One region of the Arthrobacter nitrophenolicus genome, then DNA from elsewhere that is predicted to be linked to it. Evidence: riboswitches for the same ligand, from Rfam matches in the RefSeq annotation. Region 1 holds a riboswitch; each other region holds the start of a gene.
What was found. Region 1 has a riboswitch for thiamine pyrophosphate ahead of ACJJV6_RS06630 (ECF transporter S component). Riboswitches for the same ligand answer to the same signal wherever they lie in the genome.

Region 1 (7,835 bases):
GCGGGCTCCAGGATGGAGGCGTACCAGCGCAGCGCGGGCAGCAGGAGTTCGGTCCGGTCCCAGGCCGCGAAGTGGGCTGCATGCCACCAGTGCATCTCCAGGTGGAATCGTCCGCGCCAGGAATTGCAGACCAGTCCTGTTTCCTGGGGCGGCAATGAGCCGGAGCAGTTGATGGCGGTGAGGTACTGGGAAAGGACCGCCCGGCGTTCGATCTCCGCCGCGCGTGGATCGTCCGGTGCGGAAAGTTCGACGGCGGCGCCGGACTTCCAGAATTCCGGCCACGCCGTGCGGGAGGCCCGGATGACGGCGGTGCCGGCCCCGGACTTCTGCGGTGCGCCATCCCCGCCGCCGGTGTTTCCGGTACGCCTGGCGCTTCCGATGCCCCCGGTGCCGCGGGGCTGGCAGTCACCCGTACCGGTGCTGGTGAAGTGGACACTGAAATCCAGGACCTGCTGTCCGGCCGCAGCCCGGACCAGGACGGTGTGCGGGCCGGTCTGCTCCAGCTCCATGCCGCTGCCCATGACCTGCACCCGGTAGGCCGACCCGTCCAGGTCCCGGGTGATGACCCAGTTCCGCCCGCCGCCGGCAGCCTGCCGCTCCGCCAGCGTGGTGGTGTGGGCGTCGGGGCGGGACCAGTCGGCAGCGTTGTGCCAGGCACCGGAGCCGTACGGGAAGGCCAGTGAGACGGCCAGGCCGTGCTGCAGGGCGGCAGATTCGATCTTGAAGCCGAGTTCGTCCCTGCCGGGGTGGCAGGCGGTGCACACTGTCACCGGATGCCCCTGCAGCCTGAAATTGCTGGTGGCCGTGCCGGTCCAGAGGTCAAGGACCTGGCTGGTGTTGGAGATGTCGTCCGCTGCCAGCTCCGGGTTTCCGCGCGCCGGCAGGACGAAGCCGATCCGCCCCAGGTCCAGCCGGTGCGGGTTGGCCCGCAGCCAGGCCTCGCTGTCCGACGCACCGGTGTCCCGCCCGTCCACGATGCCGCCCACCATGTCCACGTACGGCACCGGGCCCCGGGGCGAATCGTAAAGGACGGTGGATCCGGCCAGCGTGTAGTCCTGCCCGGGCGGAATGGAATGCCAGCCCCACTGCGACTGGGTACCGAGCAGGGTGCCTGGCGGAAGCCCGTCCCGTGCGGCCACCGGGTACCGGGCGGGCAGGGACTGCAGGCCTGTCAGGTCCATGGTGAAGCAGAATTCCCCGTTGCCTACGGAAATGGGGCTGCGGGGATCAATGGTGCGCTGCTCCACGTTGTGGCGGCGCACCAGGGTTTCGCGGTCGATGACTGCCTGTTGGCTGTGCAAGTGCGCACGCTCCTCGGATCAGAAAACGCTTTCCGAGAATCCATCCTTGTGCGCTGCCCCGTGGGTGTCAACCACGTGGGTCCGTCCGGAACTTGATCATTTTGTGGGTGCCGTCGCAGTAAGGCTTGATCGCTGAAGCCCCGCACCGGCACAGGGCCACCGTCTTCCGTTCGCGGGGGACCGGCTCTCCTGAGGGCGTGACGATCTCGAAGTCCCCCCGCACGATGAGTGGCCCGTCCGGGCACACCACGATGGAACTCTCGGGCTGGTCCTGGTCCATGGCGGCTCCTCCGCCTGCAGGGGCGGTCATGCTGCCACGGGCATTGCCGCCCTGAGCGAGGAGCGGCCGTTTTCCCAGGACTCAAGAAGGTGGGCGGAAAGCCTGATGTCAATGGCCATGACCGCCGTTGCCCCGAACAGGACGTCATCCAGCAGTTCCGGCTCGGCTTCCACCAGCCCGCCGGCAAGGTCGCGGCCCGCGATCTGCTCGTGGACCGCATCGGCTTCCACATGTTCGTCGAAGTAGTGGGTGACGCCGGCATCGAAGCCGTGGCGGCGGAAGCCGTTGCCGTAGAACCGGTTGGGCTGCGAAGACGTCATCTCATAAATGGCCAGGTGCCCGATGATGGCGCCGCGGAGGCGCCGGTTCAGCCCGCACAGGGACATCAGGTTGACGGCCGCCAGGGAAACCGCCGGAACGGTATCGACGTACGCGCCGTAGGAGTCATCCATCCCCAGCCCCCGCATGGTCCGGGCGAACAGGGCGCTGTGCATCCGGTCCGGACGTCCGCCGCCGTACTCGTCCGCCTGGATTTCCACCAGCGCCGCCTTGGCCCGGCCGCTGAGGCGGGGGATCGCCCACGTGTGCGGATCCGCCTCCTTCAGCTGGTACACGGACTTATGGATCAGGAACTCCTTGAGCTGGTCAAGGCTGGCCTTCCTGGCCACATAGCGGGAGACGCTGGGGCCGGTGTCCCTGCCGGCAAGGCCGAACAGCACATCTGCCACTGCGTCGCTGGTGAGGTCGGCGGCAGCCGGAAGGTCCAGCTCTCCGGCGGCGTCGCCGGCTGCCGCGCGAAGGGCCGCCTCAAACGGCTTTTCCAGGGCCTGACGGACCTGGATCAGCCCGGCATCCCATTCCCACTCGTCCGTGACGCCGTCGAGGCCGGAGTAGTGCAGTTCGTACAGGCAGAAGAGGGCCAGCTGGGCATCGTCGTCGCCGATGATGTCCGCAGTTTCCGCCAGCCGGTTCAAGGTGAGCTCCCGCAGCCCGGCCAGGGCTTCGGCCGGGCCCGCCGGCGCACCCGCCAGGACGTCGAGCAGCATGCCGCTGATGGGGCCTCGGGGTTCCGGGATTCGCATGGGATGCTCCTTGGTTTCGGGTTGTGGCGGTGCCGTCTGCGCTGGCGGCAGGTGGGTCAGGTCAGGATTTCCGGCTGCCCGCCGGGGTGGTCCGTGGCGAGAGGAGGACGGCAATGACGATCATGGCCAGCCCCAGAATGAGGTGGAGCCAGTTGTCCGCATAGTTTTCGGGGATGAAGTTGGCGGGGGTCTCGTCCCCGATGAGCAGGCCGTACAGCCACAGGACCAGGTAGATGACGCCGCCGTACGTGAGGAAGTTCCGGGCCTGCCGGTGGGTGCGTGCCATGAACAGTCCGGCGGCGCCGAACAGGAGGTGGACAAGGTTGTGGAGGACGGACACCTGGAATATGCCCAGCAGCAGGGCCCCCGAGCCGGGTCCGGCGAAGCCAAGGGAGCCATAGTTGCTGGTAATGCCCGGAACGAACCCAAGGGTGCCGGCGAACAGGAAGACGCCGGCAACGCCCAGCGCGGACCACTGCAGTGCGGTCCGGACGCCGGGTGGACGGGTGCTGACTGCCATGTCCTGGACTCCTCGTACGCGGTGGAAACAACATAGTAAGCATGATTACTAATAAAAGCTAAGCAAGCTTGGTTTCCGCGCCCGGAGCTAAGGCCGGTCAGGATGTTCCCGTCAGGCCGGTCCGGTCCAGGTGTAGGGGTTCGGGTGGTGCCCGCCGCTGCGGGCCTGGTCGTACCCCTGCTGCCATGCCTTGCCGACGGCGGACACCAGCTCGGCCAGCAGGGGATAGTAGGGATGGTCCGGGCCGATAAAGATCATCTCGTCCTCCGCCCTGTCCACCGCCGCCCGGACGGGGTTGTCAGCGGGATTGCCGGTCATGGTGCCCCGTCAGCCCCGGCGGACCGCAACACCTCACGCATGGCCTCCACCACCAGGTCATGGTCCTGCACCTGCGGCAGTCCGGATACGGTGACGGTGGCAACTGCCCCCACCCCCGTTACGTAAACGGGGATAGAGCCGCCGTGGGCCGCATAGCGGCTCTGGTCGAACCAGCCTTCGTCCTCGATCCGGCCTCCGCGCAGGCGCCCGCGAAGCCCTACCAGCAGGGAGGGCACCTCGTACCGCGCAGCGGTCCGTTGCTTCGCCCGGATCCAGTGCTCGTTGTCCGGCGTGGCGCCCGGCAGTGCCACATGGAACAGCACCTGTTCACCCTTGGTGATGTCGATCGCGATGGGCAGGCTGCGCTCCTTGCCCAGCTCCACCAGGAGGAGGCCAAGGTTGAGCGCGTCATCCATCGAGAAGCCCGGGAACTGGAGTTCGTGGATTTCACCCTCGATGCGGCCGATGAGGGCCTGCAGGGATCCCTCCGGCTGGGCGTCCTCGGAGTCCGGGTCGAACTCGGTCACATGCGGCTCATTGGCGGTCATGGCCCACAATCTACCCCTGTCCAGGTGTAAACTGGACCACGCCCAACAGGGCAATCCAACGCATCATCCAAGCAAGCAACACATAACGACAGGGGAGCGCCGCCGTCGGACCTGGCAAGGCCGGGAACCGCAGGTGGGCGCTGAGAGTGCGGACAGCCGCAGACCCTCGAACCTGATCCGGTTAGTACCGGCGCAAGGGAGTCGAGTTCTCGAAGTCCGGCAGCGGCGAAGTGCCGACTGCCGTGCTTTCCCCTCCTGTTTCCCAGGAGGATTCCATGAGCACTGCAGCAATCAAGAAGACCACCAGCAAGTCCTGGCGCGTCGTGGACATCGTGGTGGCGGCCCTGATCGCCATCGCCGGCGGCGTCATCTTCTGGGCCTGGTCCCAGGGCGCGGCCGCGGTGTCCGGCCCCATGAACGCCGTCTACCCGCCCCTGACCGGCCTGATCGCCGGCGGCTGGATGATCCCGGCCGTGCTGGGCATGCTGATCATCCGCAAGCCCGGCGCAGCCCTGTTCTGCGAGACGGTCGCAGCCACCGGTGAGCTCCTTATGGGCTCGCAGTACGGCGCGTCCGTGCTGTTCTCCGGCTTCGTCCAGGGCCTTGGCGCCGAAATCATCTTCGCGATCTTTGTCTACAAGAAGTTCAACCTGCCGGTGGCGCTGCTGGCAGGTGCTGCCGCAGGCCTGTTCTGCGGCCTGAACGACTCCTTCGCCCCGTGGGGATGGAACATCGCGTACGCCGGCGGCGACAAGCTGGCCTACATCATCTTTACCGCCATCTCCGGCGCGATCATCGCCGGTGCCCTGTCCTGGATCGCCACCCGCGGCCTGGCCAGGACCGGCGTCCTGAGCTCCTTCGCTTCCCGCAAGGCGGCAACGGAGCCCGTCTTCTCCTGATGCAGGCACCCAACCACCACGGCGCGGCCGGGGCGGTGCGGCCGGCCGCAGTCACGGCGCGTGGCTGGGGCTGGCGGCACGCCGGGCGCGCCAAGCCCGCCGTCCACGCCCTTGACCTGGACATTCTGCCGGGGGAGCGCGTCCTGCTGCTCGGACCCTCGGGCGCAGGCAAGTCCACGCTCCTGCATGCCCTCGCGGGGGTCCTGGGCGACGTGAACGACGACGGCGAGGCCGGCGATTCCGACGAGTCCGGTTCGCTCCTGGTCGACGGCGGGTCCCCCCGCGGCCAGCGCGGCCGTGCCGGCCTGATGCAGCAGGACCCCGAAACCCAGGTGGTCCTCTCCAGGGTCGGGGACGACGTCGCCTTCGGCGCCGAGAACCTCGCCGTGCCCCGCGACGCCATCTGGACTCGCGTGCACGAGGCGCTTGCCGACGTCGGGCTGTCCCACCTGCCGCTGGACCATCCGACGTCGGCGCTGTCCGGCGGGCAGAAACAGCGGCTTGCGCTGGCAGGCATCCTGGCGATGCGGCCCGGGCTGATCCTGCTGGACGAACCCACGGCCAACCTTGACCCGGCAGGTGTGCTGGAGGTCCGGGACGCCGTGGCACGCTGCCTGGACAAAACCGGGGCCACGCTGGTGGTGGTGGAGCACCGGGTGTCGGTATGGAAGGACCTGGTGGACCGGATCGTAGTCCTGCGGCCGGGCTCTGCCGCCGACCCCGCTGTCCTCCTCGACGGTCCGCCGGACCGGGTCCTGGACGAGGCCCGCACCATGCTGGCGGCCGCCGGCGTATGGGTGCCCGGCTACGTTCCGGCCACCCGTCCCCGCGCGGGCGACGCCCGGCCGGGCGCCGGAGACCTGCTGCTGGCAGCGGAAAAAACGGCTGTGTCCCGGGAACGCCCGCGCCGCAGCGGGTTCCGGAAAATCCCGCCGGTTCCGGTGCAGGAAGACATCACCGCGCAGGTGCGGGCCGGGCAGGCGCTTGCCATCACCGGGCCCAACGGCGCCGGAAAGTCCACCTTTGCCCTGACCCTCGCGGGCCTGCTGGAGCCGGTCACGGGCAAAATCTCCGCAACAACAAACCTCAGCCGGGACGCCGGAATCGACCCCTTCCGCTGGAAGGCCGAGCAGCTGATCGAGCGGATCGGTACGGTGTTCCAGGAACCGGAGCACCAGTTCGTCACCGGCAGGGTGCGCGATGAACTGCTGTTTGGCCCGCGCCACCTGGGACATGGCGAGGACCGCGTTGACGAGCTGCTGGAACGGCTGAGGCTCACGCCGCTGGTGGACGCCAATCCCTACACCCTTTCCGGCGGGGAAAAGCGGCGGCTCTCGGTGGCCACCGTCCTGGCGGCCAGCCCGCAGGTCCTGGTCCTGGACGAGCCCACGTTCGGCCAGGACGCCAACACCTGGGCCGAACTGGCGTCCTTCCTCTCGGAGCTCCTGGACTCCGGAACGGCCGTGGTATCAGTGACCCACGATGCCGAGTTCACCGCCGCCCTGGGCGGAACCGAACTGAAGCTGGCGGCGGCGGAGAAGGTGGCCCTGTGAGAAAAGGTGGCGCTGTGAGAAAGGCTGACCTGTGAGGCAGGAACTGCACCTGCGCGGCAACAACGCCCTGCTGACCCGCGCCAACCCGCTCAGCAAGCTGGCCGCCGTCATCCTGATCACTGTGGTCCTGGCACTCTCCATCGACTGGGTGTCCGCCACGGTGGCGCTGGCCTTCGAAGTCCTGCTGTTCCCGCTTGCAGGGCTCACGCCCACGCTGCTCTGGCAGCGCGGCTGGCCGCTGATCCTTGCCGCCGCCGTGGGCGGCTGGAGCACCTCTATCCTGGCGCCGGACAGCGGACGGACGCTGATCGACGTCGGCATCTGGACCATGAGCGAAGGGTCCCTGGAGACGGGACTCGGGTTCATGCTCCGCGGCCTGGCCATCGCGCTGCCGGCGGTGCTGCTGATGAGCTGCACCGATCCGACGGACCTGGCAGACGCGCTGGCCCAGAAGGCGCGCCTGCCGCACCGGTTCGTGCTCGGCACGCTGGCCGCCATGCGCCTGGTGGGCATGCTGGCTGAGGAGTGGCAGACCATTGGCATGGCGCGGCGCGCACGGGGCGTGGGGTCACGGGGCAGCGTCCTGCAACGGGTGAAAGCCACGCTGGGGCAAAGCTTCGGCCTCCTGGTGCAGGCCATCCGGCGGGCGTCGAGGCTGGCAGTCACCATGGAGGCGCGCGGATTCGGCGGCGGGACCCGCACCTGGGCCCGCGCCTCAACGTACAGCGTGCTGGATGCGTGGGTGCTGGCGGGCGGGCTGCTCATGGCAGGACTCGCCGTGGTGGCCGCCGTGTCTGCCGGCACCTGGAACATGGTGTGGCTGGGAGGCTAGGGTTCCTGGGTGCACGAGTGGTTGTAGTCGAAGCCCCGCGCCACGAACTGGGTGAGGACCACCTTGCCGCCGCCCGTTAGCGGTTCCTTGAGGCATGCCCCGGCGGCCCGGTACGCGTTGCGGGCGCCAGCCAGCCAGCTCGGCAACGGGTACAGGTTACTGGTGCTGCTGACGCTGCCCACGATCCGGCCCCACTGCAGGGACGTGGAGTAGATGCCTACTCCCTTGACATTGATGCTGTGGAAGAAGTCCGTCATGCCCTCCAGGACCGCGCGGTTGGCGTCCTTGTCGCCGGACCAGCTGTTTTCGGTCTCCACATCCAGCCACCACACATAGTCGGCGGGGTTGCTGATGCCGCGGATGTAGGCGTCGTCGTAGGCCTTGGCCCAGCCGTACATGTAGGCGCAGGCCTTGCCGTAGTTGCCCTCCCTGCAGGGGCCGTAGGGGTTGTGGACCTGCCGGCCGATGGGGTATTCGTCGCTGTCCGGCCACCAGGACCCGG
Region 2 (7,835 bases), 1.5 Mb from region 1:
CCCGTCTTGACGTCGTCCTTGTTGGGCAGGCCCAGGTGTTCCTTCGGTGTCACGTAGCAGAGCATCGCGGTGCCGTAACGGGCGATTTCCGTGGCGCCGATGGCTGAGGTGATGTGGTCGTAGCCGGGTGCCACGTCGGTAACCAGGGGACCGAGGGTGTAGAAGGGCGCACCCTTGCACAGCTCCTGCTGGCGCTCCACGTTTTCACGGACCAGGTGGAAGGGGATGTGCCCGGGACCTTCCACCATCACCTGGACGTCGTACTCCCAGGCGCGCAGGGTGAGCTCGGCCAGCGTGTCCAGTTCGGCAAACTGGGCGGCGTCGTTCGCGTCGGCCGTGGCACCCGGCCGCAGACCGTCGCCAAGCGAAAACGCGACGTCGTACCTGGCGAAGATCTCACACAGCTCATCGAAGTGTGTGTACAGGAAATTCTCCTGGTGGTGCGCCAGGCACCAGCCGGCCATGATGGAGCCGCCGCGCGACACGATGCCCGTGACCCGGTTTGCAGTCAGCGGCACGTAGCGCAGGAGGACGCCGGCGTGCACCGTCATGTAGTCCACGCCCTGTTCGCACTGCTCAATGACGGTGTCGCGGAAGATCTCCCAGGTCAGCTTGTTGGCTTCGCCGTTGACCTTCTCCAGCGCCTGGTAGATGGGCACGGTACCGATCGGTACGGGGGAGTTGCGGATGATCCATTCGCGCGTGGTGTGGATGTCATCACCGGTGGAGAGGTCCATCACGGTGTCCGCGCCCCACTGCGTGGCCCACTGCAGCTTGTCCACCTCTTCCGCGATGGAACTGGTGACCGCGGAGTTGCCGATGTTGGCGTTGATCTTCACCAGGAACGCCTTGCCGATGATCATCGGCTCCGACTCAGGGTGGTTGATGTTGCTGGGAATGATGGCGCGGCCCGCCGCCAGTTCACTGCGGACCAGCTCCACGTCGCAGTTTTCGCGCAGTGCCACGAAGCGCATTTCGGGGGTGATGATGCCCTGCCGGGCGTAGTGCATCTGGGTTACCGTCCGGCCCCCGACGGCGCGGCGGGGCACCGGCTGCGCGCCCTTCCACTCGGCTGACGCGGCGCCGCGGCGGACGGCCGAGCGGCCGTCGTCGAGCAGGTTCCTGCCCCTGCCGCTGTACGCCTCGGTATCTCCCCGCCCGGCGATCCATGCTGCCCGGAAGGGCGGCAGCCCCCTCACCGGATCACTGCCTGGCCCGGCAGTCCGGTAGGTGCGGAAAGGCGGGTTCGCGTCTCCGTTGGGGGACGGTTCCAGGGAGATTTCCGTTACGGGAACCCGGATGCCCGATCCATCGTCGATGAAGGCCAGCGCATGCGACGCCAGGGACCGGGTGGCAGTTGCTGGTTTCCCCTCCGGCAGCACGTTCCCGGACTGGTTTTGGGCAGGGCTCAGCTGTTCATTTGGTGTACTCAAGGAATACTCACTTCCTTCGCCGGCATTACCCGGACAGGTTCGACGGTCGCAGGCTGCCTCAGCCCGATCTCAGCCCCTGCAGGGGCACCCGTGTGGTCAGGAACGAAGCTACCACAGCCGGTCCGCCGATCCTTGTCACAACTGCCGGTGTTAGCCTGACTGGCGACGAAAAAGGGGATCCGATGCCGGAAATCATAGAATTCAGCGGCCCTGTGCTGACCGGGCCGGCCAGCGAACACCGCGGCCTGTGGTCCGTGGACGGGGCGCTGACATTTGTCCGCCCGCAGCAGGCTCCGGGCCGGGTGCTGGACGGCTGGGTGCTGCCCGGCCTGGTGGATGCGCACTGCCACATCGGGCTGGGGCCGGAGGGTCCGGTGGACTCCGCTGCCGCGGCGGACCAGGCCCGTGCGGACCTGGCTGCCGGCACGCTGCTGGTGCGTGACGCCGGCTCGCCGGCTGACACCCGGTGGATGCAGGGCGGCCGGGACTTCCCGGTGCTGATCCGGGCCGGGCGCCATGTGGCCCGCACACGCCGCTACCTCCGCGGCTTCGCTGACGAGGTGGAACCGGAGCACCTCGTGGAGGCCGTGCGCAAACAGGCCCGCGACGGCGACGGCTGGGTCAAGCTCGTCGGGGACTGGATCGACCGCGGGGCCGGGGACCTGGCACCCTCGTTTCCTGCCGCCGTCGTCCGGGATGCTGTCCGGGCCGCCCATGACGAAGGCGCCCGGGTGACTGCCCATTGCTTCGCCGAAGACACCCTCGACCAGATGCTGGATGCGGGCATCGACTGCATCGAGCACGCCACCGGCCTCCTGCCCCGGCATCTTCCCCGGTTTGCGGAACAGGGCGTGCCGATCGTCCCCACCCTGGTCAACATCGCCACGTTCCCCGATATCGCTGCGCAGGCACGGCACAAATTCCCGCGCTACGCGGCGCACATGATGGCCCTGTGGGAGCGGCGCCTGGAGCGCGTGGGTGAGGCCTACGACGCCGGCGTGAGGATTTTCGCAGGGACGGACGCCGGCAGCGTCATCAGGCACGGGCGGATCGCCGACGAGATCCTTGCCCTGCACCAGGCAGGCCTGCCCATGGCGGCTGCGCTGGACGCCGCCTGCTGGTCGGCACGGGAGTGGCTCGGAGCGGACGGCGTGGCTGAGGGGGCGCGTGCCGACGTGGTTGTCTGCCGAAAGGATCCGCGTACCCGCCCGGAGGCCGTCCGGGACCTTTCCCACGTGGTGCTGGGAGGCCGCATCATCTCAGGGCCATAAGAAGGCTCTTGGAATAAATTGAAGCTTCAAGTAATTTTAACTGTGACAGGCCGTGTCCTCCGTGCGGCCGCCAGTACAGGGAGCATTCAATGACCGCAGAAGCCACCAGCCAGGACCTTCTTCCTGCCGACCTCACCATGGGCACCGTGATGCTCAAGGTCGGTGACATGAAGGTCATGACCGACTACTACCAGCGCGCCCTCGGCCTCGACGTTGTTGCCGAGCAGGACGGCGGCCTCTACCTCGGCCGCCTCCGGAAGCCGCTTGTCCACCTGGCGCCCGCGCCGGGGCTGAACCTTCCGGGCAGGGGGGAGGCGGGCCTCTTCCACACTGCGCTGCTGTTCGAGGACCAGGCCTCCCTCGCCGCAACCGTCGCCACCGCCGCACGCTTCAACCCGCACTCGTTCACCGGCAGCGCGGACCACCTTGTCAGCGAGGCCTTCTATTTCACCGACCCCGAAGGCAACGGCATCGAGCTGTACTGGGACCGGCCGCGCAGCAACTGGTCCTGGAACGGGACGGACGTGGTGATGGACAGCCTGGCGCTGCCGCCGCAGCGCTACCTTGAGCAGCACCTCACGGAGGAATCCCTGGAAGGACAGCACACCACCGCGGCCGGCGTCGGCCACGTCCACCTCCAGGTGGGCGACGTGCAGTCCGCCCGCGACTTCTACGTTGGCATCCTCGGCTTCGAGAAGACCGCGGGGTGGCACGGGCAGGCCCTCTTCGTCTCAGCGGGCCGGTACCACCACCACATGGCCATGAACGTCTGGAACAGCCGCGGCGCCGGCCCCCGGAAGGACACGCTGGGCCTTGGCGAGGTCCTCATCGAAGTGCCCGCGGGTGACGACGTCGGCGCGCTGGCTGACCGCCTGAAGGTCTCCGGAATACCGTCCAGCCACACCGGGGCGGAGTTGCTGTTCGAGGACCCGTGGCGCAACAACATCCGGGTGGCAGTACGCTGACCCCGGCGCCCCCGTACTAGGCTGAAACCGAAAGGCCGGTGCGGGTGACCGCCCCGTCCGCCGCACTTTCGACGGAAGGTTACCCCAATGGGCTTCACCGAGATCTTTGTCGCCACCCATGATGCAGCTCTCAAGCGCGCCGGTCTCCTGGACGCAGGCGGGGGAGCCCCCGCCGGCCAGGGCGTCCGCATTCCGGACATCACGGACTATGAGGTGGAACAGCTCGGCGACCTGGCCGGCACGGCCGTGCACGCCGGGGGAGCCGACTACGAGCTGACGATGGTCGATGTCACCAGCGATTCGCTGCTTGCCGTACCCCCTGCCATGGTCCGGGCGCTGGCCGACCTGCTGACCTACGAAACCGAGGGCGAAGGCAATGTCCTGGACGACGTCGCCGAACAGTGGGCGGCGCAGGAGGACATGCCATTCGGCGCTGCCCAGGCCCGTGTGTACGTCCAGCAGCTGGCCGAACTGGCCGGTGACGTGGACGATTCAGAACGGACAGGGCTGTACGTCTGGTCCGCGTAAGCGTTTGGCGCAACCTGTCCTGGAGCGCGCTTAATGCCGGCCCTTCCAGGGCCTGCGCCGCGCCAAGTCGAAATCGCGGCGCTCATCTGGCACAATAAACAGGTACTCGATCTGCGTGGCCCCTCTCTCCGCGTCCGGATCCTGTCCTTCGAACCCGCAAGTACGGCCCGCCCCACGGGTGCAGAAAACCGGGCTCACCCCCTTTTTCTGAAACAGGAGTGACCACAAAAGTGGCCGTAAAGATTCGCCTTAAGCGCCTCGGCAAGATGCGCGCCCCGTACTACCGCATCGTCGTCGCGGACTCACGCACCAAGCGTGACGGCCGCGCCATCGAGGAAATCGGCAAGTACCACCCCACCGAAGAGCCCTCGTACATCGAGGTCAACTCCGAGCGTGCGCAGTACTGGCTGTCCGTCGGCGCCCAGCCGTCCGAGCAGGTTGCCGCGATCCTGAAGATCACCGGTGACTGGCAGAAGTTCAAGGGCCTGCCGGGCCAGGAAGGCACCCTCAAGACCAAGTCTGAGAAGGAAGCCTTCGTTGCCCCGGAAAAGGGTTCCGTGATCATCCCGGAAGCCATCACCAAGAAGGCCTCCAAGTCTGACGCAGCAGAAGCCCCGGCCGAAGCCGAAGCAGAGACCACCGAGGCTGAGTAAATTGCTGGCAGACGCGCTGGAGCACCTGGTCCGCGGGATCGTTGATTCCCCGGACGACGTCAAGGTCAGCTCGAAGAGCAACCGCCGCGGGGACACCCTCGAGGTGCGTGTTCACCAGGATGACCTCGGACGGGTGATCGGCCGCCAGGGCCGCACGGCACGCGCACTGCGCACCGTCGTCGCAGCACTGGCCGGCGGCGAACCGGTCAGGGTCGACGTCGTCGACACCGACCGCCGCCGCTGAGCGCACGGCAACACCAGTTTTTTGCTCCGGCCCCTCCACCAGCAGGTGGAGGGGCCGGAGTCTTTTCCAGAACACCCGCTTTACCGACCCGAACAGAGGAAGACATGCAGCTTCAGGTGGCCCGCATCGGCAAACCCCACGGCATCCGCGGGGAAGTCACGGTCCAGGTCCTGACAGACGCTCCTGAGGACCGCTTTATCCCCGGCACCGAGTTCGTGGTTGAGCCCGCGTCCTCCGGCCCGCTGACGGTGAGCAGCGCACGCTGGAACAAGGACATCCTCCTGTTGGGATTCGAAGAAATAGCCGACCGCAACCAGGCAGAGACGCTGCGTGGAGCCAAGCTCTTCATCGAAACGGCGGACCTGGACGAGGATGACGACGAGGGCTGGTACGAGCATGAACTCGTGGGCCTCGAAGCCCGCGTGGGCGACCAGGTGGTGGGCAAAGTCACCGCCCTCAACACGGCCCCGGCCCAGGACCTGCTGATGGTCACCACCCCGGAAGGCGGGGAAATCCTGGTCCCGTTTGTGGAGCAGATCGTCCCGGAAGTGAACATCGGGGAGGGGTACATCCTCCTCACCCCGCCGGACGGCCTCTTCGAGCTGAATTCGGAAGACGCCGCCGCATCCGGTGAGGAAGGCAAAGCGTAGATGCGGATCGACGTCGTCACAATTTTTCCGGAGTACCTGGCACCGCTGGAACTTTCGCTGATCGGAAAGGCCCGGCAGGACGGCCTGCTGGATCTTCGGGTCCATGACCTGCGCGCTTTCACCACCGACAGGCACCGGACGGTGGATGACACTCCCTACGGCGGCGGCGCCGGCATGGTGATGAAGCCCGAGCCCTGGGCGCAGGCGCTTGCGGCCATCGCCGGAGACCGTCCGGAGGGTGCCGGCAAACCGGTCCTCATCGTCCCGTCACCGGCGGGGGAGCGGTTTACGCAGGCCCTTGCCTACGAACTGGCCGAGGAAAAGCACCTGGCCTTCGCATGCGGGCGCTATGAGGGCATCGACGAACGCGTCATTGACTGGTCCCGGGACCACTTCGACGTCCGGCCCGTCAGCCTCGGAGACTACGTCCTGAACGGCGGGGAGGTGGCTGTCCTGGCGATGGTCGAGGCCATCGGCCGGTTGCTGCCCGGCGTGGTGGGCAACCCGGAATCCCTGGTCGAGGAGTCCCACTCGGACGGGCTCCTGGAATACCCCGTCTACACCAAGCCCTCAGTCTGGCGGGACCGGGAAGTGCCGGCGGTGCTGCTGAGCGGCAACCATGGCAGGATTGCGCAGTGGCGGCGGCACGAACAGTTCCGCCGGACTGCCCAGCGCCGCCCGGACCTCCTCGAAGGGTTCGACGCCGGCAAGCTGCCACGTGCCGACCGCACCGAACTGCAGGACCTGGGGTACGACGTCGTCGACGGGAAGCTGGTCCGCCGCGCCGGGGCGGCGGAAGAAGCACGCGACTGACGATGCCGCCCCGTCCGCCCGGACTGTGGGCGGATTGGCTGTAATGGCGCTGCTGTGGCAAAATTAGTCCTTGTGTCTGCTGGGCCAGCGCCTGCCACAGGGGGAGCGAAGCCAACAGCCTGACAACCGGCCCCGTCAACAATTGGGGTGGCCGGACTACTTAGCTTTCGGCAGCATTTCCGGCGCTACCTGCGCCGTGCCCTGCTGCCGTGACCCAAAGTGAATGACCTGTGGCGTTCACCAGGAGTGCAATCATGCATATTCTCGATTCCGTAGACGCAGCTTCGCTGCGCACCGATGTTCCCGAATTCCGCGCGGGTGACACCCTCAAGGTTCACGTGAACATCATCGAAGGCAAGAACTCCCGCGTCCAGGTGTTCCAGGGCTTCGTCCTGGGCCGCCAGGGTGACGGCGTCCGCGAGACCTTCACGGTCCGCAAGGTCTCCTTCGGTGTCGGCGTTGAGCGTACCTTCCCGGTACACTCCCCGATCATCGAAAAGATCGAGGTTGTCACCAAGGGCGACGTTCGCCGCGCCAAGCTTTACTACATGCGTGCACTGCGCGGTAAGGCTGCGAAGATCAAGGAAAAGCGCGACTTCAGCACCGCCAAGTAAGTCCTTTTCGGACATACGCAGGCTGGGCCGCAGCCGTATCCGGCCAGCGCCGGAGCCAATCAGCACCAGCGCCAGGATACGGACCATGGACCAGACAAAACGCCAGCCCACAAGAATGGGCTGGCGTTTTGCGTTCCTGGCACTGCTCCTTGCCGTGGCCGTCAGCGGGGTGGTCCGGTCACTGTGGCTCGACGTCTACTTCATTCCGTCCGAGTCCATGGAACCCCTGCTGGAAGGCGGGGACCGGATCCTGGTGTCCCGGACCGACTTCCAGGCAGAACCCATCCGCCGGGGCGACATCGTGGTGTTCGACGGCAGGGGTACGTTCGCACCGCTCAACAGCGGCAGGGGCCCCGTCGTGGATGCGGCCTCAGGCGTCGCCCAGTGGCTTGGACTCACCGGCAGCGACACCACCTATGTCAAACGCGTCATCGGTCTCCCCGGCGACACCGTGGCCTGCTGCGACGCGGCGGGAAAGATTACGGTTAATGGCGGGGCGCTGGACGAGCCCTACCTCTTCAGCGGCGACGCCCCCAGCACGCAGAAATTCACCGCGGTGATCCCGGAGGGGCGGCTGTGGCTCATGGGTGACCACCGTTCGCTGTCCGCCGATTCCCGGAGCCTGCTGGGCGCCCCCGGCGGCGGCATGGTGCCGATGGAACGC
Region 3 (7,835 bases), 1.6 Mb from region 1:
GGCGGCTGCCGGCGGAGCGGAAGACACCGTCGCAGCTCCTGCCGCGGAGCAAACACCTGAGGCAGCGTCCGAAGAGGCGCCCGCAGCTGCGGACGCCGGCCAGACGCCGTCGGACGCTGCCGCCGCCAGTGAAGCGCCGCAACAGCCAGTGGCCGGGCAAGCAACCGAGACGGAGGAGCCTGCAAAGGAGGCTGCCAGCCCCTTCGCCTCGCTGTTCCTGGAACCGGCTTCCCCTACTTCCGTACTGTTCCAGGCCCCCGACCTGAGCACTGTCGTGCGCCCGGCTCCGGCCGTCCCCGAGGAAGTGGAAGAGGACGACGCCGAGGACGACGACACCGACGATTCAGCTGGCCGCCGCAGGCGCCGCAGCCGTGGCCGCCGCAGCCGCGGCCGTAGCGAAGACCGGGCCGCGGAGGCTGCCACTGACGGCGACGCCGGCGAAGACGCCGAAGCGGAGGGCGACGAAGGGTCCGCACTCCTGGAAGAGGGCGTCACCTCGCGCCGGCGGCGCCGGCGGCGCCGCGGCGACCAGGACCTCGAACTGACCGGCGGCGGGGACGACGATCCGCCCAACACGGTGACCCGCGTCCGTGCGCCCCGCGCGGTGAGCGAAGCGCCCGTGAGCAACCGCGTGACCAGCGTGAAGGGTTCCACCCGCCTTGAAGCCAAGAAGCAGCGCCGGCGTGAGTCCCGCGATACCGGGCGCCGCCGCACGGTGATCACCGAGGCAGAGTTCCTGGCGCGCCGGGAATCCGTGGACCGCCAGATGATCGTCCGCCAGCGCGACGACAGAATCCAGATCGCAGTCCTCGAGGACGGCGTCCTCGCCGAGCACTTCGTCTCCAAGACCCAGCAGGACTCGCTGATCGGCAACGTCTACCTGGGCAAGGTCCAGAACGTGCTGCCCTCCATGGAGGCGGCATTCGTTGACATCGGGCGCGGCCGCAATGCTGTCCTGTACGCCGGTGAAGTCAACTGGGAAGCCGTCAACCTCGAAGGCAAGCAGCGCCGGATCGAGAACGCCCTCAAGTCGGGCGACACCGTCCTGGTCCAGGTGACCAAGGACCCGGTGGGCCACAAGGGCGCACGCCTGACCAGCCAGATCTCGCTGCCCGGCCGCTACCTCGTGTACGTCCCCGGCGGGTCCATGACGGGCATCTCACGCAAACTGCCCGACGTCGAACGCAACCGGCTCAAGCGCATCCTCAAGGACCGCCTCCCGGAGCAGGCCGGCGTCATTGTGCGCACCGCGGCGGAAGGGGCGTCCGAGGAAGAGCTCACCCACGACATCAACCGGCTGCGCGCCCAGTGGGAAGGCATCGAAAGCCAGTCCACCTCCACCAAGGTCCTGGCTCCCGAACTGCTGTACGGCGAACCGGACCTCACCATCAAGGTGGTGCGCGACGTCTTCAACGAGGACTTCTCCAAGCTGATCGTCTCCGGTGAAGAGGCCTGGGACACCATCGAGGCCTATGTCACCTACGTTGCCCCGGACCTGGTGGGCCGTCTCGAGAAGTGGACCAAGGACCAGGACATCTTCGCCGCCTGGCGGATCGACGAGCAGATCCACAAGGCCCTGGAACGGAAGGTCTTCCTCCCGTCCGGCGGTTCCCTGGTGATCGACCGCACCGAGGCCATGACCGTGGTGGACGTCAACACCGGCAAGTTCACGGGCAGCGGCGGCAACCTGGAGGAAACCGTCACCAAGAACAACCTCGAAGCAGCTGAGGAAGTGGTGCGCCAGCTCCGGCTCCGCGACATCGGCGGCATCATCGTTATCGACTTCATCGACATGGTCCTGGAATCCAACCGCGACCTGGTGCTGCGCCGGCTGGTGGAGTGCCTGGGCCGCGACCGCACCAAGCACCAGGTCGCCGAGGTAACGTCCCTGGGCCTGGTCCAGATGACCCGCAAGCGCATGGGCACCGGGCTCCTGGAGGTCTTTGGGGAGCAGTGCGAGGCTTGCGCCGGACGCGGTGTCGTCACCCACGACGACCCCGTGGAGCACCGCCGCGCCAACATCGTTGCCGCTGAACACCATGTCCAGCGCACCGACAACCGGCCTGACGCCCGGGCCGAAGGCCACCGGAACGAGGGACAGCGGACCGACAGCAGCCAGCCCGGGGGACGCCCTGACCGCAAGCGCCGGCGCGGACGCGGCGGCCAGCAGCCCGAGGCTGCCCCGGCAGCCGCGGTGCATGTCCACACCGTCCATCCGGACCCGGCCGACGCCGAGCGCCACGCCAAGGCTGAAGCCACCCGGCTGGCCCTTGCCAACATCGCGGCGGCCGCGCATGCTGCGCACCTGCATGACGACGAGGTTGCGGCGGCCCGGCAGGCGCAGTCGGCCGCCCAGCCGGCAGCGCCGGCCGTGGAAGAGAAGCACGACGCCGGCACCCCGCCACGTCCTGCGGCTGTCCTGACCTTCGGCGGCGAGAAGGTTGTCCTTCCGTTCGTGGAGCATGCGGAAGAGCAGCAGCCCCGCCCGGCCCTCACCCTGGACAGGCTTGCCGAAGCGTTCGCCCACCTGGGCGAACCGGCACCTGCCGCCGAAACACCGGCGGAAGAGCCGGAAGCCAAGCGGCCCGAGGCCGTTCCGGCGCAGGTGGAGCAGCCGGTTGCCCCCGCGGAAGCTGGGAAGGACTGGTCGGACCACACGTTGGAACAGTCCCGCCAGCGCCGGCCGCGGCGCAACCGCAGCGCCAGCCGCGCCCAGGGTGCCGCCAACGAAACCACCGTGCAGCAGCACGAGAACGTTCCGGCGGCCAGTGCCGGACATACCCATGCTGCAAAGGCCCCGGAACCCGCGGCGTCCTCACCGGAAGGCAAGGAAGGCGCGCCCAAGCCCGCCGAAGCGCCCATCATCCTGGGCGTCGGCGTTCCTGCCTCGGAGCTCTAGCTGTACTAACCCGGTTGGTTGGTGACACGGCTGACTGGTGAGGCGCCTTTGAGTGCGGTGTGGGGCCTGCGGCGATTGTAGTACTGGATGAAGTCCGGGTAGCAGGCTTGCCGTTCGGCTTCTGAGCCGTAGGCCCTGGCGTAGGCCCATTCCTCCTGCAGGATGCGGTTGAACCGCTCAACCTTCCCGTTGGTCTGTGGCCGGTATGGTCTGGTGCGTTTGTGCCTGATCCCGGCCTCGGCCAGGACAGCGGCGAAGGCACGGGAGCGGTAGCAGGAGCCGTTGTCGGTCAGGACCCGCTGGATCCTGACGCCCTGGGCGGCGAACGCGGCGATGGCGTTGCGCATGAATGCCGAGGCCGTCTCCTTGGTCTCGTCCGGCAGGATCTCGGAATAAACGAACCGGGAATGGTCGTCCACCGCGTGGTGCAAGAATGTGTAGCCGCGGACCTGGCCCCGGCCCCTGGTCCGGCCTTCAGCGAGGTTCCGGGCCCGGGCATTCGCTTCGCCCTGCACCCGCCCATGGATGCGGTGGCCGCCACCGTTCGGGATCCGGCCGAGTTTCTTGACGTCCACGTGGATCATCTCGCCCGGCCACGCGTATTCGTACCTGCGGGCGCGGTCCCGGCCACGGACTCTGATCCCTGTTGCCGGGTCGGTGAACCGCAGCGGAGGGCAGAGATAGCGGGCCAGGATGCGGTGAACCGTGGAGACGTTCAGGTGCAGGTGATAGGCGATCCGGGCAGGGCCCCACCGCCGGTTCACCCGCAGTCCGAGCACACGCCTCTCGGTGCGCACCCGGGTCCGGTGCGGGCAGGTCAACGGCCGGCTCCGCCGGTCCTGCAGCCCAGCCTCTCCCAACTCCCGGTAGCGGCGGGACCAGCGCGCGGCCGTCGGAACGGAAACGTTGAACCGCTCAGCAGCCCGGCGCAACGGCCACCCATCAACCACGATGCAACGGGCCAGCTGCCGACGCCCCGAATGAGCCAAAAACGCGTTACGGTGGGACACGAGGACCTCCTGGTTTGTGTTCGCTCTCGACAAGCACCACACAACACCCGGAGGTCCTCTTATTGCTTCAAATCAATCCCCGTGTCACCAACCTGCCGGGACAATACATCTAGCCCGGGCAGGGCCAGCCACCGGGAAGTCCCCGTTTCATGGACGATTCCCCTCCGCATCCCGGGGGGAACGGTCCATGAAGCGGGGACTTCCTGCATGCGGGGGCTGTCACTTTTCCCGGGCTCCCATGTCAGCGGCTAGGCTGGGAAACCGACACGGGGTGCCGCGCGAAGGGCCGGCTGAGATCCAGACCCGTTGAACCTGTCCGGCTAGTACCGGCGAAGGGATGTCTTTTGTCTTCGACGCTCTTAATACCCGCGGAAACTTCCCAGCCAGGCGCTGTCCCGGATGCAACCGTCCAGGCCGCGTCCGCCCGGCCGGCGGCAGGCCGGGACGTGCCGCGCGTCCTGTCCATTGCCGGTTCGGACCCGTCGGGTGGCGCCGGCATCCAGGCGGACCTGAAAAGCATTGCAGCTCACGGCGGCTACGGCATGGCCGCCATCACCGCGCTCACAGCGCAGAACACCCGCGGCGTGGCGGCAGTCCACCTGCCGCCCGCGTCATTCCTCGCCAGCCAGCTGGACGCCATCAGCGACGACATCACCATCGACGCCGTCAAAATCGGCATGCTGGGCGACGCCGGGGTGATCGCCACAGTCCGGACCTGGCTGGAGAAGGTGCGTCCCGCCGTCGTGGTCCTCGATCCGGTGATGGTGGCCACCAGCGGCGACCGGCTGCTCCAGGAATCCGCCGAGGCGGCGCTTCGCGACCTGCTGCCGCTGGCCCACCTCATCACGCCGAACCTGGCCGAACTTGCGATGCTCGTGGGCGAAGAGCCCCAGGATTCCTGGGCCGGGGCCCTGGAACAAGGCCGGAAGCTGGCCGACGCCACCGGAGCAACCGTGCTGGTGAAGGGCGGCCACCTGTCAGGTGCGCAGTGCCCGGACGCCCTGGTCAACACCGCCGGCCTGCTGCGGACCGAAGTCATCGAGGTGCCGGGGGAGCGGGTGGCCACCAGGAACAGCCACGGAACGGGCTGCTCGCTGTCCTCTGCAATGGCCACGGTGCAGGCGCGGCTGGGGGACTGGGAAGCGGCGCTGCGGGAAGTGAAGCCCTGGCTGGCAGGAGCGCTGGGGGACTCTGCCCGGCTTGAGGTAGGGACCGGGAACGGGCCGGTGCACCACTTCCACCACCTGCGGCCCGTTCCGCAGCCGGGGGCGTTTGAGGCCCTGCTCCGGGCGGAAGCCGAAGCGGACCTGGATGCCATCTACCGCCTGGACTTCATCCGCGGCCTGGTCTCGGGCAGCCTGCCGGAACGGGAATTTGCCTACTACCTGGCCCAGGACGCCATTTACCTGAACGGCTACTCCCGCGTGCTGGCACGGGCAAGCGCCCTGGCCCCCACGGACGCGGAGCAGCTGTTCTGGGCCGGATCCGCGCAGCAGTGCCTGGAGGTTGAGTCCGAGCTGCACCGGTCCTGGCTGAGCACGCGTCCCGTCCGGGCCGAACTCGGCCCCGTGACAAAGTCCTACGTCGACCACCTCACCGCGGCCTCGGCGTCGGGCAGCTACGCGGTGCTTGCCGCGGCTGTCCTGCCGTGCTTCTGGCTGTATGCGGAGGTGGGCAAGACCCTCCACGCACAGTTCCTCGCCGCGGGGGAACCGGCCGGCCACCCCTACGCGGAGTGGCTCCGGACCTACGCTGACGAGGACTTTGCCGCAGCGACCCGCAAGGCTATCGCCATCGTGGACGCGACCGGACGGGCCGGCTCGGACGGCGAACGGGCGGCCATGGTCACGGCCTTTAAACAGTCCTGCCGCCTGGAAGTGGACTTTTTCGACGCGCCGCGGCTGCACGCCTGAGCCTCCGGGCCCCGTCCCGCCGGTACCATTGTTGGTGCGCGGTCCCGCCGCCCGGCCGGCCTGTGGTTGCTATCACAGCCGGCGCGCCGGAGCCAGCCTCATTTGCGGCCGAAGACGAAATTAGCGTAGTCTAGTTCTTCGGTGCTTACGCCAACACTTGGGTTATGACCCCACGGCGTTGAGGCACAGCGAGAAGCCAGCCTGTTAGAGCCGGTTCCGCACGCAAATTTAGTTAGAAACGTCGAGAGAAGTGAGTTCCCAAGTGGTGTACGCGATTGTCCGCGCAGGCGGCCGCCAAGAGAAGGTTTCCGTCGGAGACTTCGTTACCCTGAACCGCGTCGCCGGTGGGGCTGGCAGCACCATACAGCTGCCCGCGCTGCTCCTGGTAGACGGTGACAAGGTCACCTCCGCCGCTGCTGACCTGGCCAAGGTGACTGTTACGGCTGAGATCCTCCAGGACCTCCGCGGTCCCAAGGTTGTCATCCAGAAGTTCAAGAACAAGACCGGTTACAAGAAGCGCCAGGGTCACCGCCAGGAACTGACCAAGGTCAAGATCACCGGCATCAAGTAACCACCGGTTACTGTTCAGGTTTTTCAGCAAATTCCCCAGAATTTAGAGGCAGGCATTTCAGATGGCACATAAAAAGGGCGCGAGCTCCACTCGCAACGGCCGCGACTCCAACGCTCAGTACCTCGGCGTCAAGCGCTTCGGCGGCCAGGTAGTTTCCGCCGGCGAGATCATCGTCCGCCAGCGTGGCACCCACTTCCACCCGGGCGCCGGCGTGGGACGTGGCGGCGACGACACCCTGTTCGCACTGACCCCGGGAGCCGTTGAATTCGGTACCCGCCGCGGTCGCCGCGTCGTCAACATCGTTGCTGCTGCAGCTGCAGAGTAACAACCAGCATTAAAGCGGTGGAGCGGGCCTGATGGCCCGCTCCACTGTTCTTTTAACCGCATTACAATCGTGATGGCGCTTTTGGCGCCGCGAAAACAGCACTGAGGAGATTTACGTGGCCAGCTTTGTAGACCGGGTAGTACTGCACGTATCCGGCGGTAGCGGCGGCCACGGGTGTGTCTCCGTCCACCGCGAGAAGTTCAAGCCCCTCGGCGGGCCCGACGGCGGTAACGGCGGCAACGGCGGGGACGTCATCCTGCGCGTGGACCACCAGACCACCACCCTCCTTGACTACCACCACGCACCGCACCGCCACGCCACCAACGGCGGTCCCGGCATGGGCGACTGGCGCGGCGGCAAGAATGGCGAGACCCTGGTCCTGCCTGTTCCCGACGGCACCGTGGTGAAGTCCAAGGACGGCACCGTCCTGGCGGACCTCGTGGGCGAAGGTGCCGAATTTGTGGCGGCGGCCGGCGGCATCGGCGGCCTGGGCAACGCGGCCCTGTCCTCCCAGAAGCGCCGGGCTCCGGGCTTCGCGCTCCTCGGCATCGAGGGCGAATCCCGGGACATTGTCCTGGAGCTGAAGTCCATCGCGGACATCGCACTGGTCGGCTTCCCGTCTGCGGGCAAGTCCAGCCTGATCGCCGCCATGTCCGCCGCCCGGCCCAAGATTGCCGATTATCCCTTCACCACCCTCATTCCAAACCTTGGCGTGGTGCAGGCAGGCGATGTCCGTTTCACCATCGCCGACGTGCCCGGACTGATCGAAGGGGCCAGCGAGGGCAAGGGCCTCGGCCACCACTTCCTGCGCCACGTGGAGCGCTGCGCCGCGCTGGTCCATGTCCTTGACTGCGGCACCCTGGAATCGGACCGCGATCCGCTCTCCGACCTCGCCATCATCGAGGCCGAGCTCGAAAAGTACGCCGTGGACATGAGCTACGCCGGACAGGACGGCGAAGTCGTCCCGTTGAACCACCGTCCGCGCCTGGTGGCGCTGAACAAGGTGGACCTGCCGGACGGCAAGGACATGGCCGACTTCGTCCGCCCCGAGCTGGAGTCCCGCGGGTACCGGGTGTTCGAGGTGTCCGCCACCAGCCATGAAGGACTGCGCCAGCTC
Region 4 (7,835 bases), 1.2 Mb from region 1:
GCCGCGGTTCGGTCGGGTCCAGGCTGCGCAAGTACTCGCCATAGCTGACCTCGCCGTCCCACGGCTTTCCCAGCGCCTCGGTCTGGAGTTTGAAGTGGTTCAGGGAGCGTTCGTCCGGCGCGGGCATGGTCCGGAGGATGCCCACTTGCCCGTCCAGCATGATCTGCGCAGCGGCCATGCCCGTCATCAGCGAGATCTGCGCGTTCCAGTCCTCCACGGGCAGCTGCGGCGCGGCAGCGATGCGGTAGCCACCGTCGGGGAGCTGGACGATCTCCTGCTCCGGCATGTTCAGGCTGGCGCCGTCACGGGCACGTTCCAGCTCCACGCGCTTGAGCCCAACCTCTTTCAGCAGCTGCAGGACTGGGGATGCGCCGCCTGCGTCCAGTTGGGCCTGCGCGCCTCTGTAGCTCAGCTTGGCGCGGCTGCGCATCCGTGCCCGCCTGACGGAGGCCGAGGTGACATCGGCGTTGCCGTCCAGGCGGAAGTCCCAGACGAAGGCCGGGCACTCCTGGCCGGGCAGCAGGCTCCCTGCCCCTTCGCTGATGACCTCCGGATGCAGCGGAATCCGGCCGTCGGGGGCATAGAAGGTCTGCCCGCGGCGGCGCGTTTCCTGGTCCAGCGGTCCGCCCGGCTTCACGAACGCCGGAACGTCGGCGATGGCGTACAGCACGTGGTAGCCGCCGCCGTCGGCCTCTATGAACAACGCCTGGTCCAAATCCGTAGACGATGCCGGATCGATGGTGACGAAATCGACGCCGGTCAGGTCATGGGACGGAAGCTCCAGCGCAGCCACGGCCGCCTCGGCGTCACGGACCGCATGCTCGGGGTACGGCCCGGGAAGCTCGAGCTCGCTCCGCAGCGCGCCCAGGGCCTCTTCCAGCGCATTGTTGTGCTCGTGGACGTTGGGAGCCAGCCGATGGTGTGACACGAAAATCAGCCTAGCCCGAAGACCGCCGATTATGCAGGCCATCGGCGGGATGGACGGCAGGGCCGTGTTGCCCCGCGGACAGTTCAGGACCCGCCAGTTCAGGACCCGCCAGTTCAGGAGCCGGCAGCATCCAGAGCGGCCAGGAGTGAGGCCGCCGCTGCGGCGGGGTCCGCCGCTTCGGTGATGGCCCGCACCACCACAATCCTCCGGGCTCCCGCTGCCACCACCTCGCTGACGTTGGAGTGGTCGATGCCGCCGATGGCGAACCACGGCACCTCGTTAGCGGCTTTGGCGGTGGCTGCCGCAGCGTATTTCACCAGGTCGGGTCCCACGGCGGCCCGACCCGGTTTGGTGGGGGTGGCCCAGACCGGCCCCACGCAGAAGTAGTCCAGCCCGGCAGGTCCGGCCGTGGCAACGAGGGCCGCATCCACCTGGTCCGGAGTGTGGCTGGAGAGTCCAATGGCGGCGTTGCCGTTCAGCAAGGTGCGGGCCGCGGGCAGGGGGAGGTCCTTTTGGCCGATGTGGAACACCGGAGCGCCGGACAACACGGCGATGTCGGCGCGGTCGTTCACTGCCCACAGCCTGCCATGGCGCTGCGCGGCTTCCTTCAGGACGGCCAGCAGTTCCAGTTCCTCGGCAGCCTCGATGGCCTTGTCGCGGAGCTGGATGATATCCACTCCGCCGGCGAACGCGGCATCCACGAACTCCGCGAAGTCGCCGCGGTCACGGCGGGCGTCAGTACAGAGGTAGAGGCGGGCAGTCTTGAGCCCGGCGGTTCCCCCGGCGGTGGTGAAGGCATCGGTTGCGGAGGCGCCGGCAGCGGCAGGGGAGTGGGACACATTCATGGCTGCAAGCCTAGTTCCTCTACACTTGCCTCGTACTGCGGGAGCCTGCGGCAGCTGTCATAAAGCGCCGGGCTGAGAGGGCGTCAGAGCCGACCGCTTGACCTGATCCGGGTAATGCCGGCGTAGGGAAGGAGACACATGGGCACCCCCAACACGGCACCCCCGCAACCCACCAACGGCACCGCCAGGGCCGACGTCGCGGTCATTGGCGGCGGAGTTGTGGGCCACGTGATCGCCTGGGAGGCACTGCGCTCGGGCCGCAGCGTCGCGCTGATCGATGACGCACCCGGCAGCGGCGCCAGCTGGGCCGCCGCAGGGATGCTGGCGCCGGTGAGCGAGCTGCACTACCAGGAAGAGGACCTCCTCGACCTGATGCTCGCATCCTCGGCCCGGTGGCCCGGTTTTATCGCCGACCTGGCCGCTGCGTCCGGCGAAAGGACCGGATACCTGACGACGCCGACCCTCGCCGTGGGTGCCGACGCCGCCGACCGCCGGGCCTTGATGGATTTGCGCGCGGTCCAGCAGGCCAACGGCCTGGCTGTTGAGCCTTTGACCGTCCGCGAGGCGCGGCGGCGGGAACCGTTGCTGAGCCCCGCCATCGCCTGCGCACTTGACACCCCCGCCGACCACCAGGTGGATCCCAGGCGCCTGGTGTCCTGCCTTCGCAACGCCCTGGCGGGGGAAACTGCCCGCAGCGGCCGCGCAGCTGCGGGTGCAGTGGATGGGTATGCCGTGCCGGACAGGGCCGTTGGACTGCTGTGGGCTGATGGCACTGTTGCGGGAGTCCGGCTTGCCGGCGGCGGTACAGTCCTGGCCGGAGAAACCGTGGTGGCCAACGGACTGGATGCCGCTGCGCTGGCGGACCTGCCTGAGGGCCTGCACCTGCCGCTGCGGCCGGTGCACGGGGACATCCTCCGGCTCGCCGTACCGCAGCACCTCCAGCCGCTGGTCACGGCCACCGTACGCGGACTGGTCCGCGGTGTACCCGTGTACATCGTCCCCCGGGAGGACGGGACGGTGGTGATCGGAGCCACCCAGCGTGAGGATGCCCCCGCCAGGGGCGTTGCAGCCCCACAAGCTGCCCGGTCCGCTGCCGGAACGGTATCCGCCGGCGGTGTCCACCAGCTCCTCCGGGACGCGCAGGTCCTGGTCCCCGCCGTCGCCGAGCTGGAATTGCTGGAGTGTACGGCGCGGGCCCGGCCGGCGACCCCGGACAACGCCCCGCTCCTGGGCAGGGTGCCCGCCGCTCCAGGCTCCATCCCGGGCGGGCACATCGCGGGCCTGGTCATCGCCACCGGATTCTTCCGGCACGGCGTCCTCCTGTCACCCGCAGCCGGTGCCATCTGCCGGGACCTGATGGACGGCACAACGGACCCCCGCTGGGAGCCGTTCAACCCTGGCCGCTTCTCCGGCCGCGAATCCTCCGCTGCAAGCGTCAACATCAAGGAGACAGCATGAACATCACCCTGAACGGAAACCACCATACGGTGGCTGAGGGGGCGTCCATCACCACGCTCGTCAGCCAGGTCACCGGCCGCACCGTGGGGGCTGACGGCCAGGCCAACGACGGGAACAGGCTGGGCGTCGCCGTGGCGCACAACGCACAGGTGGTTCCCCGGAGCCAATGGTTCTCAACGGCGCTCGCCGACGGTGACGACGTCGAGCTTGTCACGGCAGTGCAGGGAGGCTGACACCATGACGGAATCCACCACCCTGACCTCCACGGCTGCACCCGGCCTGGATGATGTCCTGGTCATCGACGGCGTCCCCCTGGCGTCCCGGCTCATCATGGGAACCGGCGGCGCCCCGAGCCTGGACGGGCTTGGCGCGGCGCTCCTCGCCTCCGGCACGTCCCTGACCACCGTGGCGATGCGGCGCTACTCCACTGCGGAAACGGGCTCGCTGTTTCAGCTCCTGGTGGACCACGGCATCCGGGTCCTGCCGAACACCGCCGGATGCTTCACCGCCCGGGACGCCGTCCTCACCGCCGAACTCGCCCGCGAAGCGCTGGAAACGGACTGGGTGAAGCTCGAAGTCATTGCCGACGAACACACGCTCCTTCCCGACGCCGTCGAGCTGGTGGAGGCCACCGAACAGCTGGTCAACCGCGGCTTCAAGGTGTTTGCGTACACCAACGACGACCCCGTCCTGGCGCTGCGGCTGGAGAACCTCGGCGCCACCGCCGTGATGCCGCTGGGGGCTCCCATCGGCACGGGGCTGGGAATCCTGAACCCGCACAACATTGAGCTCATCGTCTCCCGCGCCTCGGTCCCGGTGGTCCTGGATGCCGGGATCGGTACGGCCTCCGACGCTGCCCTTGCCATGGAGCTCGGCTGCGATGCCGTGCTGCTGGCCACGGCGGTGACCCGCGCACAGAACCCGGCCCTGATGGGGGAGGCATTCAAACACGCCGTCATCGCCGGTAGGCTGGCGAAAGCGGCGGGCCGCATTCCCCGCCGCGAACACGCGCTGGCATCGTCGGCAATGGAAGGCCGGGCCGAGTTCCTCTAGCCCGGCACACGCCGGTTGATGCCCCTGGACCAAGGAGTAGCAGTGGCCGGCAAAGATGCCCTTCCCCGGGAACAGATCGACCAGGCCCTGGCAGGGCTGCCCGGCTGGCGGTACCACGACGGCGGCCTGGTCACCGTCTTCAAGACGCCGACGGCGGCTGCCGCACTCGAGCTGATTGCCGCCGTCGGACGCCTTGCTGAGGAACAGAACCACCACCCGGACCTGGACTGGCGCTACAACCGCGTCTTCATCCGCTACTCGTCGCACGACGCAGGCGGGCAGGTGACAGAACGGGACCTCGCCGCCGCGGCAGGAGCGAGCGAGGCTGCGGCCGCCGTCGGGGCGAATGCGGAACCCTCGCGCTACCCGTCCGGAAACTAGTCATCCGTTAAGCGAAGGTGGCCGCCGCCCCGGAGGGCGGCGGCCACGCGCGTTTGCGGGTTGTTCCTCTGCTAGCGGCGAAGGATGGCAGTGAGGCGCTGCGTGTCCTGGCGGGCCCGGCTGCGGCCCAGGTAAAGGACGGCGGCCACGGCGGCCGCAGTTCCCAGCACGATGGGCAGTACCCACGGAAGCCACGTCAGGCCCGGGCGGTACCCAAAGCCTGCCGCCATCAGGATGATCCAGGTCAGGGCCCCGGCAACGACGGCAACGCCGGCGGGCAGGGCGGCGCCGTACTTGGCATGCCGCCTGTCATTCGCCCAGACGATGAAGCCTGCGGCAACCGCTGCGAGCACAACGATGGTCAGGGAAAGCATGGATCTCCTAGGAACGTTCGCGGTGCCGGGGCTAGAACTGGCCGAACCCTACGCGGCGGACCTCTTCGGCGCCGATTTCCACATAGCCGAGGGCATTTCCGGGAACAATGATCAGGCGTCCCTTGTCGTCGGTCAGCCGCAGCTCGCTGCCGGCATTGATGGCTTCGCCCACAACCTTGGCCACCGTCTCGGCGTCCTGGGTCGATTCCAGCACAATTTCACGGCCAACGTTCTGAACGCCGATCTTAATTTCCACAGGGGCCTCCCAGCCAGTCAAAGTACTCGTGTTTCTCCACGAGGTGTTGTCTTATTTGTAGTCTAGGACTCTTTGGGGAAGCGAGAGATTCCGCGCCAAGCTAAACGGTAGATGAGGTCGCTGGCCACATCGAGGTCCAGGTTGCCGTCCGTTTCGAGCCAGTACCGCGCGCTGACCTGGGCCATTCCGGCCAGTCCCCGGCCCAGGAGCTCGGCTTCGAGATGGGGGAGCTTGGTGTCCTCGGCAATGACGCGTGCGATGGCATCCGCGAAGGTCCGGTTGAATGTTTCCAGCCTGGAGCTGACATCCGGATCGTTGATGAGGTCCGATTCGAAGACCAGCCGGTGGGCCTGATCGTCATTGGCGATGAAGCGGAAGTAGGCCCGCATCACGGCCTGCACGCGTTCCTTGTTGTCCGTGGTGGAGTTCAGCGCACCCAGCATCAGGTCGGTGAGGGACGCCAGGTGGCTTTCCAGCAGCGCCAGGTACAGTTCCCGCTTGGACGGGAAGTGCTGGTACAGGACGGGTTTGCTGACGTGGGCCGTCTCGGCGATCTCGTCCATGGCGGCACCGTGATAGCCGTTGGCCACGAAGACTTCCTGCGCTGCGGAAAGGAGTTGGGCGCGGCGCTCGTCGCGCGGCAGCCGGGCGGAGCGCTGGCCTGCCGGACGCGGGGCCGCCTGCTGTTCGGCGGCGGGCGGGCGGTCAGCCCGTGCTTCAGGGACCACGGTTGTCCTTCTTTCCATTGCGGTTAGCTCCACTTTACTGCGGGGTAATATGACCCGGCGGTATCCCGGGGCATACATTGAAGTATGGCTTCGACTTTCACCGCAAATGTTTCATCTGTTTCCCTGGATCCCCTGGTGGAACCGGCGGGTGAGCTGACCCCTGCCGAGGTGGAGCGCTACTCCCGGCACCTCATCATTCCCGAGATCGGGACCATCGGGCAGCGGCGGCTCAAGAACGCGAAGGTCCTGGTGATCGGCGCGGGGGGCCTGGGATCGCCGGCGCTGCTGTACCTGGCGGCTGCCGGTGTGGGAACCATCGGGATCATCGACGACGACGCCGTTGACCTCAGCAACCTGCAGCGCCAGGTCATCCATGGGGTGGCGGACGTCGGCAGGCCCAAGATCGAGTCCGCCAGGGACGCCATCGCCGCGCTCAACCCGCTGGTGGACGTCCGCCTCCATGATGTCCGCCTGGACGCCTCCAACGCCCTGGACCTGTTTTCCGGCTACGACCTGATCCTGGACGGGGCGGACAACTTTGCCACCCGCTACCTGGTCAACGATGCCGCGGCCATCCTGGGCAAACCGTATGTGTGGGGCTCCATCTTCCGGTTCGACGGCCAGGTCAGCGTGTTCTGGGAAAAACACGGACCGACCTACCGCGATCTCTACCCCGAAGCGCCGCCCGCCGGCTCTGTTCCCTCCTGCGGCGAGGGCGGGGTCTTCGGCATGCTGTGCGCGGCCGTGGGGTCGATGATGGTGACTGAGGCAGTGAAGCTGATCACCGGCGTCGGACGTTCCCTCCTGGGCCGGGTGGCGCTGTTCGACGCCCTGGGCGGCAGCTGGCGGGAGATCCGGGTATCCAAGGATCCCGCGGCGGCACCCATTACGGAGCTGACGGACTACGAGGCCTTTTGCGGCATCACCCCTGCAGCGCCGTCGGACACCGAACACACCGTCACCGCAACGCAGCTGGCCACCATGCTGGCGTCACGGAAGGCCGGGCTGAAGGATTTCGAGCTCGTGGATGTCCGGGAGCCGGGTGAATTCGAGATTGTCCGGATCGACGGCGCGGTGTTGATCCCGCAGGGCCGGATCCTGGCCGGCGACGCATGGGCGGAGATTCCGCAGGACCGGGACATCGTGTTCCTCTGCAAAGCAGGGACACGGTCAGCCAACGTCCTGGCAGCGGCGCAGAAGGCGGGCTACCAGCGGGTCAGCCATCTCGACGGCGGCATCCTCTCGTGGGTGCGCGAGGTGGAACCCCACAAGCCGGTCTACTGACCCGATGCTCTATCAGATATGGCTCCCAAAACTGTGTTTTGGGAGCCATATCTGATAGAGCAAGTTGGGTTCAGGCGCTTTCGAGGCCCCGGTGGTCCACCGGGCATTCAGCCTGGGCGGACGGGCGGGCGGCGGGCTGCTCCACGGTGATGCCGTAGAGGGCCTCCAGGGCCGCCACGTACTCGTCCTGCTGGCCGTTGGCCGCCAGTTCCCTGGCGCGGACCGTAGGGACGTGCAGCAGCTGCTTGACCATGCGGCGGAGTGCGAATTCCACTTCCTCGGCAGCGGCGGTGCAGCCGTGCCGGGCCCGGACTTTTTCCATTTCGGCGTCCAGGACGTTCATGGTGTGGCGGCGAAGGGCAACAATGGCGGAATCCACGGACCGGGCCTCACGTTCCTGTTCAAAAGCGGTGGCGGCACCTTTGACGATGCTGCTTGCCTGCGCCAGCGATTCGGCCTGTTCCTGCGGTGCGGCGAGGCGGACGGATTCAAGGGTGAGGAGTTCGACGCCGTCCAGCTCGCCGACGG

Region 2: it holds a riboswitch for thiamine pyrophosphate, as region 1 does, so the genes downstream of both, thiC (phosphomethylpyrimidine synthase ThiC) here and ACJJV6_RS06630 (ECF transporter S component) in region 1, are expected to answer to the same signal.
Region 3: it holds a riboswitch for thiamine pyrophosphate, as region 1 does, so the genes downstream of both, thiD (bifunctional hydroxymethylpyrimidine kinase/phosphomethylpyrimidine kinase) here and ACJJV6_RS06630 (ECF transporter S component) in region 1, are expected to answer to the same signal.
Region 4: it holds a riboswitch for thiamine pyrophosphate, as region 1 does, so the genes downstream of both, thiO (glycine oxidase ThiO) here and ACJJV6_RS06630 (ECF transporter S component) in region 1, are expected to answer to the same signal.

What each region holds. Positions count from the first base shown of each region.
Region 1 is NZ_CP174504.1:1,402,014-1,409,848, reverse strand. It holds partial or broken gene ACJJV6_RS06660 (hypothetical protein) at 1-1,301, opposite strand, end outside; gene ACJJV6_RS06655 (CDGSH iron-sulfur domain-containing protein) at 1,369-1,581, opposite strand; gene ACJJV6_RS06650 (iron-containing redox enzyme family protein) at 1,608-2,663, opposite strand; gene ACJJV6_RS06645 (DUF4383 domain-containing protein) at 2,725-3,183, opposite strand; gene ACJJV6_RS06640 (hypothetical protein) at 3,295-3,501, opposite strand; gene ACJJV6_RS06635 (heme-degrading domain-containing protein) at 3,498-4,049, opposite strand; TPP riboswitch at 4,130-4,266, shown strand; gene ACJJV6_RS06630 (ECF transporter S component) at 4,325-4,948, shown strand; gene ACJJV6_RS06625 (ABC transporter ATP-binding protein) at 4,948-6,501, shown strand; gene ACJJV6_RS06620 (energy-coupling factor transporter transmembrane component T family protein) at 6,533-7,333, shown strand; gene ACJJV6_RS06615 (hypothetical protein) at 7,330-7,835, opposite strand, start outside.
Region 2 is NZ_CP174504.1:4,149,639-4,157,473, reverse strand. It holds gene thiC (phosphomethylpyrimidine synthase ThiC) at 1-1,433, opposite strand, end outside; TPP riboswitch at 1,428-1,535, opposite strand; gene ACJJV6_RS19255 (amidohydrolase family protein) at 1,616-2,704, shown strand; gene ACJJV6_RS19250 (VOC family protein) at 2,794-3,669, shown strand; gene ACJJV6_RS19245 (hypothetical protein) at 3,757-4,197, shown strand; gene rpsP (30S ribosomal protein S16) at 4,428-4,850, shown strand; gene ACJJV6_RS19235 (RNA-binding protein) at 4,852-5,094, shown strand; gene rimM (ribosome maturation factor RimM) at 5,199-5,744, shown strand; gene trmD (tRNA (guanosine(37)-N1)-methyltransferase TrmD) at 5,745-6,557, shown strand; gene rplS (50S ribosomal protein L19) at 6,812-7,171, shown strand; gene lepB (signal peptidase I) at 7,257-7,835, shown strand, end outside.
Region 3 is NZ_CP174504.1:4,066,424-4,074,258, reverse strand. It holds gene ACJJV6_RS18830 (Rne/Rng family ribonuclease) at 1-2,899, shown strand, start outside; gene ACJJV6_RS18825 (IS481 family transposase) at 2,905-3,909, opposite strand; TPP riboswitch at 4,167-4,264, shown strand; gene thiD (bifunctional hydroxymethylpyrimidine kinase/phosphomethylpyrimidine kinase) at 4,356-5,822, shown strand; gene rplU (50S ribosomal protein L21) at 6,085-6,393, shown strand; gene rpmA (50S ribosomal protein L27) at 6,455-6,718, shown strand; gene obgE (GTPase ObgE) at 6,834-7,835, shown strand, end outside.
Region 4 is NZ_CP174504.1:226,789-234,623, reverse strand. It holds gene ACJJV6_RS01045 (RNB domain-containing ribonuclease) at 1-928, opposite strand, end outside; gene thiE (thiamine phosphate synthase) at 1,042-1,773, opposite strand; TPP riboswitch at 1,801-1,919, shown strand; gene thiO (glycine oxidase ThiO) at 1,912-3,231, shown strand; gene thiS (sulfur carrier protein ThiS) at 3,228-3,464, shown strand; gene ACJJV6_RS01025 (thiazole synthase) at 3,469-4,284, shown strand; gene ACJJV6_RS01020 (4a-hydroxytetrahydrobiopterin dehydratase) at 4,327-4,665, shown strand; gene ACJJV6_RS01015 (hypothetical protein) at 4,737-5,039, opposite strand; gene ACJJV6_RS01010 (DUF3107 domain-containing protein) at 5,071-5,295, opposite strand; gene ACJJV6_RS01005 (TetR/AcrR family transcriptional regulator) at 5,358-6,023, opposite strand; gene moeB (molybdopterin-synthase adenylyltransferase MoeB) at 6,108-7,307, shown strand; gene ACJJV6_RS00995 (glutamyl-tRNA reductase) at 7,378-7,835, opposite strand, start outside.